Regions from separate parts of the Limnohabitans sp. INBF003 genome, predicted to be linked through region 2. Evidence: riboswitches for the same ligand, from Rfam matches in the RefSeq annotation. Region 2 holds a riboswitch; the other holds the start of a gene.
The links. Region 2 has a riboswitch for S-adenosylhomocysteine ahead of ahcY (adenosylhomocysteinase). Riboswitches for the same ligand answer to the same signal wherever they lie in the genome.

Region 1: another riboswitch for S-adenosylhomocysteine. It lies ahead of metH (methionine synthase); the one in region 2 lies ahead of ahcY (adenosylhomocysteinase).

The regions. Positions count from the first base shown of each region.
Region 1 covers NZ_AP029222.1:3,108,324-3,111,736, reverse strand. Annotated here, with positions in the region: gene ACZ5VE_RS14560 (homocysteine S-methyltransferase family protein) at 1-373, shown strand, start outside; gene ACZ5VE_RS14555 (tyrosine-protein phosphatase) at 495-1,241, opposite strand; S-adenosyl-L-homocysteine riboswitch at 1,357-1,456, shown strand; gene metH (methionine synthase) at 1,512-3,413, shown strand, end outside.
Region 2 covers NZ_AP029222.1:2,789,727-2,793,139, reverse strand. Annotated here, with positions in the region: gene ACZ5VE_RS12870 (hypothetical protein) at 1-959, opposite strand, end outside; S-adenosyl-L-homocysteine riboswitch at 1,039-1,136, shown strand; gene ahcY (adenosylhomocysteinase) at 1,219-2,652, shown strand; gene ACZ5VE_RS12860 (TlyA family RNA methyltransferase) at 2,834-3,413, shown strand, end outside.

The sequences.
Region 1 (3,413 bases), 320 kb from region 2:
GAGCGGCCAGACCGTGACCGCGTTCTGGCACAGCGTGCGCCACGCGCACCCATTGGCCATCGGCCTCAACTGCGCGCTGGGGGCCACGCTGATGCGCCCCTACATTCAGGAACTCAACAAGGTCGCGGGCGATACCTTCATCAGCTGCTACCCCAACGCCGGTCTGCCCAACCCCATGAGCGACACCGGCTTTGACGAAACCCCCGAAGTGACCAGCCGTCTGCTGCACGAGTTTGCCGCTGAAGGCCTGGTCAACATCGTGGGCGGCTGCTGCGGCACCACGCCCGACCACATCGGTGCCATCAGCAAAGCGGTAGGCCCGCTGGCACCGCGCAACGTGCATGGCGGGTTCTTCTACAAAGAAGCGGCTTGATCAGGATCGATGAAGTCTGTACCTCACAAAAACTGATGTGTTCTGTAGGAGCCAGCCTGCTGGCGATAAAGCCGTTGACAGGCGACAAGCCATCGCTTGCAGGCAAGCTCCTACAAAAGAGTCAAGGTTCTAAAAGCGTCCGCTGCAACTCGGCCAGCTCTTGCGGGCTGAGTCCGATCGCCCCGTGCAAATAGTCGGCCATGCCCCCATGCTGCGCATCCACCGCTTCAAATGCCGCATGCAAAAACTCGGGCTGCACTTGCCACAGCACCTTCATCACATGCGGGTGACCTTGGCCTTCCAGTCGGGCATCGCGCTTGTACAGTTGGTTGGTCAGCAAATAGTCGTGCTCGATGGTGGCCCGGTCAACCCCCAGTGCTGACAACAGCAGCGCCGCCGCAAAGCCCGTACGGTCCTTGCCTGCGGTGCAGTGAAACACCTGGGGTGTTGGCTCTTCGAGCAAATGCTTCAGGAACCGCCCGTAAGTGCCTGCGTTGTTGTTCACAAAATCTCGGTAGGTCTCGCGCATCAGATCCACCGTTTCTTCGGTGGTCGGCACAATGCCTTGCGCCACCAGTGCCTGCATGCGGGCGATTACGGTGGGTTCAATCGTCAGCGCCACACGCTGCACGCCTGGGATGGCATAGGGCGTGGCCTTGCATTCGGCTTCGCCGCGAAAGTCCAGGCTGTGCCCGATGTCCAGCTGCTGAAAGCGCGTCAAGTCTTCAGAAGTCAGTCCTCCCAGATGGTCTGAGCGGAATACCTGGCCACGACGCACTTGGCGACCATCGGCATTGCGGTAGCCGCCGACATCGCGGAAGTTGGAGGCGCCTTGGAGGGGACTGAGTGAGGCAGATGTGAGGATCATGGGGTGTTCAATGATGGTGCACTGATATTGTGCAACTCAGACCGCTGAAAAGCTGTCATCTTGGTACAAGCGGGGCCTCAGCGGCTACTTTGAAGCCACCGGTTAAAATCACTACCTTCCCAAGGAGCGTTGCAGCCTGCCTCTACCCATGAGCTTGCAGGTCAGGCTTGGGGCCTTCAATTCCTGATTGTTTTGCACAACGACGCTCACCTGTAAGCCCAAGGTGAGCCTGTGTCTGTTGTCGCGTCCGAAATTCTGTCTGTTCCCCCCATGAAGTTGTCCGGTCTGGAGCCTGTCTCCATCGGCGAGGGATCGTTGTTTGTCAACGTGGGTGAGCGCACCAACGTGACCGGCTCCAAGGCCTTTGCCCGCATGATTTTGAACGGCGAGTACGAGCAGGCTTTGGCCGTGGCGCGTCAGCAGGTCGAAAACGGTGCACAGGTGATCGACGTGAACATGGACGAAGCCATGCTCGACAGCCAGGCGGCCATGGTGCGGTTTTTGAACCTGATGGCCGGTGAGCCCGATATCGCCCGCGTGCCGGTGATGGTGGATTCGAGCAAATGGACCGTGATCGAAGCGGGTCTGCGCTGCATCCAGGGTAAGGGCATTGTCAACTCGATCAGCATGAAAGAAGGTTTGGAAGAGTTCAAGCGCCAGGCCAAGTTGGTCAAGCGCTACGGCGCGGCTGCCGTGGTGATGGCGTTTGACGAAAAAGGCCAGGCCGACACCTACGAACGCAAGATCGAGATTTGCGAACGCGCTTACCGCGTGCTGGTGGACGAGGTGGATTTCCCGCCCGAAGACATCATTTTTGACCCGAACATTTTTGCGATTGCCACCGGCATCGAAGAGCACAACAACTACGCGGTGGACTTCATCAACGCCACGCGTTGGATCAAGCAGAACCTGCCGGGTGCCAAGGTGTCGGGCGGCGTGTCGAACGTGTCCTTCAGCTTCCGTGGCAACGACCCCGTGCGCGAGGCCATCCACACCGTGTTCCTGTACCACGCGATCCAAGCGGGCATGGACATGGGCATCGTGAATGCGGGCATGGTCGGTGTGTACGACGACCTGGAGCCCACGCTGCGCGAGCGCGTGGAAGACGTGGTGCTCAACCGCCGCCCCGATGCGGGCGAGCGCCTGGTGGAGATTGCCGACAGCGCCAAGGGCGCCGCTAAGGACGAGAGCACCAAGCTGGCCTGGCGCGGCACGCCCGATGCACCTGTGAGCGTGGCGCAGCGCCTCTCGCACGCGCTGGTGCACGGCATCACCGACTTCATCAACGAAGACACCGAAGCGGCTTACCGTGACGTGCTGGCCCAAGGCGGTCGCCCGCTGCATGTGATCGAAGGCCCGCTGATGGACGGCATGAACGTGGTCGGTGACCTGTTCGGCCAAGGCAAGATGTTTTTGCCGCAGGTGGTCAAGAGCGCCCGTGTGATGAAGCAGGCCGTGGCGCATTTGCTGCCCTACATCGAGGCTGAAAAACTCGCGCAAGAAGCGGCGGGCGAAGACGTGAAAGCCAAGGGCAAGATCGTGATCGCCACCGTCAAGGGCGATGTGCACGACATCGGCAAGAACATCGTCACCGTGGTTTTGCAGTGCAACAACTTTGAAGTGGTCAACATGGGCGTGATGGTGCCCTGCCACGAAATTTTGGCCAAGGCCAAGGAAGAAAACGCCGACATCATCGGTCTGTCGGGCCTGATCACGCCCAGCCTCGAAGAGATGCAGTACGTGGCCTCTGAGATGGAAAAAGACCCGTACTTCCGCGAACGCCAAATGCCGCTGTTGATTGGTGGTGCCACCTGCAGCCGTGTGCACACCGCCGTCAAAATCGCGCCCAACTACAGCGGCCCCGTGGTCTATGTGCCCGATGCCTCGCGCAGCGTGGGCGTGGCGCAGGGCTTGTTGTCCGAGCAAGCGGCCAAGTTCATCGCCGACTTGAATGCCGATTACGCCAAGGTGCGCGAACAACACGCCAACAAAAAACAAACACCCATGTGGACGCTGGCCCAGGCCCGCGCCAATAAGACGCCGATCGACTGGTCACAAGGTGTGCCCGCTGCGCCCAAGTTCATCGGTCGGCGCGTGTTCAAGAACTACGACCTGGCTGAGATTGCGCAATACATCGACTGGGGCCCGTTCTTCCAGACCTGGGACCTGGCC
Region 2 (3,413 bases):
GGACGTGTCTGGGTGTGTGTGGACGATTCGCGCAGTTGGCTCAAAATTTTGAATGACAGCGCGGCTTGCATCTCGGCTGCCAAGCTCAGTCGTTCCATGTACTGGGCGCCACCTTGGGGGTTGAACAGCGTGTCCAGCCCTTGCTGAAGTTGCTCTACCTGCCGGTAACGCCCCGTGAGCAGCGATTTCTCGATCCAGGTGAACACCATCGCCAAGGTGATGGCCAAGGCCGAGACTAGGAATGCATGGCCCACGGTTTGAACCAGCTGGCTCAGCGCGGTCTGCACCCGTTCCGGATGGGAGACATCAAAGTGGATGAGCCCGGCAATCAGGCCTGTGAACGTGCCAATGATGCCCACACCGGTCAGGATGCCGGGGATGTGTTTGTAGAAATTCGATTGAAGTGGCGAGTCCACCAGGGCTTGCTCGGTGAAGTAGTTTTCGGCATGGCTGTTGGCTTGCCATTGGCCAGTGGTGTTTTGTGCCGAAACCTCGAGTTGCTGGAGCGCTTCCAGTGCTTGGTTGTATTCGGTCCAGAGTTTGCCCAGGCTGGGGTCGTTTTGCGCCAGTTGTTCGAGGTTGGACAGGTCGAGCCGGTGGCCGTTGGAGGCCGCGTCCATGTGCGCAAAAAATGCCCGGGACAGGTGGCTTACCCGTTGCCTTGCGGCCCCAAGGGGGCCAGAGTCGGCAGCTTGCCATTGGGGTTGCAGGGTGCTGGCGTATTGCTGCCAGGCATGTTGCAGCTCAGGTGAGGTCATCACCTCGTCTTTTAACAGGGCCAAGTCGATGTGGGTGCCTGGTGCTTGTTGAGACAGCCCTGCCAAATGGGCATTGACCTGAGACAGTTGGGTTTTGAGCTGAAGGGCGGGGACCACAAATTGGGTGCCGTAATTCAGGGCAATGAGGCCAATCACGACCGCAACGGCCCATAAATGCCAGTAATCGGGGAGGTGAAGCATCAGGTCTGACATGGGTGGGGTGCTGGGTGGCTGCAAACCGGCTCAGTCTAGCGGAATCGCCAGCTGCGGTAGAATGCGGCCTTCCGAGGAGCGTTGCAGCGCCCCCTGACTTGCCAAACAAGTCGGCAGCGGGGCGTGAGGCTCGGAACACTTCAACAGCAACGACGCTCATCCACTCGACGTGCGGTGAGCCTGTTTTTCCCCCTCAGTGCTTTCATCCACGCGTGTGGCTCATTCACATTGCTTTGGAGCTGAACACATGAATGCACGTTTGAACACCGCCATCAACGCCGACTGCGTGATCGCCGACATCGGCCTGGCCGATTGGGGCCGCAAAGAAATCAAAATCGCCGAGACCGAAATGCCCGGCCTGATGGCCATCCGTGAAGAGTTCAACAAGGCCCAGCCTTTGAAGGGCGCACGCATCACCGGCTCGCTGCATATGACCATTCAAACGGCTGTGCTGATCGAAACCTTGCAAGCCCTGGGTGCTGATGTGCGCTGGGCCTCTTGCAACATTTTCTCGACACAAGACCACGCTGCAGCGGCCATTGCCGCCAAGGGCACGCCCGTGTTCGCCATCAAGGGCGAAACATTGGCCGATTACTGGGACTACACCCACCGCATTTTTGACTTCGGCGCTGCAGGCACCGAAGGCGAAGGCCCCAACATGATCCTGGACGACGGCGGCGATGCCACGCTGCTGATGCACCTGGGCAAGCGCGCCGAAACCGACGCGTCTTTGATCGCCAACCCCACCAGCGAAGAAGAGACTTGCCTGTTCAATGCCATCAAGGCCAAGCTGGCCGTGGACCCGACCTGGTACAGCCGCAAGGGCGCGCACATCATCGGCGTGACCGAAGAGACCACCACCGGCGTGTTGCGCCTGAACGAAATGGCCGCCAAGGGCAGCTTGATGTTCCGCGCCATCAACGTGAACGACTCGGTGACCAAGAGCAAGTTCGACAACCTGTATGGCTGCCGTGAATCCTTGGTCGATTCGATCAAGCGCGCCACCGACGTGATGATCGCGGGCAAAGTGGCCGTGGTCGCCGGTTACGGTGACGTGGGCAAGGGCTCGGCCCAAGCCCTGCGCGCTTTGAGCGCCCAAGTCTGGGTGACCGAGATCGACCCGATCAACGCGCTGCAGGCTGCCATGGAAGGCTTCAAGGTCGTGACCATGGAATACGCCGCCGACAAGTGCGACATCTTCGTGTCGGCCACCGGCAACAAGAACGTGATCCGCTACGAGCACATGGCCGCCATGAAGGACGAAGCCATTGTTTGCAACATTGGTCACTTCGACAACGAAATCGACGTTGCTTCGCTGGAAAAGCTGGAGTGGGACGAGATCAAGCCCCAGGTTGACCACGTCATCTTCCCCGATGGCAAGAAGATCACTTTGTTGGCCAAAGGCCGCTTGGTGAACCTGGGTTGCGCCACCGGCCACCCCAGCTTCGTGATGTCGTCGTCGTTTGCCAACCAGACCATCGCCCAGATCGAGCTGTTCACCAAACAAGACCAGTACGAAGCCGGCAAGGTCTATGTGTTGCCCAAGCACCTGGACGAAAAAGTGGCCCGCCTGCACCTGAAGAAAGTCGGCGCCATGTTGTCCGAGTTGAGCGACGAACAAGCCGCTTACATCGGCGTGTCCAAAAACGGCCCTTACAAGGCAGACACTTACCGTTATTGAGTGGTGTGATGCCATTGCGAGCAATGGCTGTTTTTCCTGTGTGAGCGAGCCCCCGCTCGCGAATGCCAGCCGTAACCCGGCCAGCATTCGCCCGCAGGGGCGGCCTCCCACATGCGCAACGAACTGCTTCCTCCCATCACGCCTCTTGTTCACTTGAACCTCTTCGTCAGAACCACACTTCATGCGCATTGATCAACTTCTCGTCGAGCGCGGCCTGGCCGCTTCTCGTTCTCAGGCTCAGCGACTGATCGCCGGAGGCGTTCAGTGGCAGCAGCCCGACGGGACGTGGCGCGCCATCGTGAAAAACCGCGACGAGGTGCCCGAAAGTGCGGCCTTGGAGTTGCTCGACGACGCCGAGTCGCGCTATGTGTCGCGTGGCGGGCTCAAGCTCGAAGGGGCGTTGAAGGTCACAGGCGTCAAGGTCGAGGGGCTGCGTTGTCTGGACGTGGGCCAAAGCACGGGGGGCTTTACCGATTGCCTGCTGCAGCAAGGTGCTGCGCAGGTGGTGGGGATTGACGTAGGCCATGCCCAGGTGCACCCCCGCATTCGCGAAGACGAACGTGTGGTGTGCATCGAAGGGGTGAACGCGCGTGAGCTGGAGCCCGGTGATGAGCGCATTCCCGAGGCACTGGACGGCTTTGACCTGATGGTGGGTGATGTGTCCTTCATTTCGCTCACCCTGGTGTTGCCGGGGGTGGCTCATTTGCTCAAGCCCACAGGACAGTTGCTGATGCTGGTGAAGCCCCAGTTTGAATTGCAGC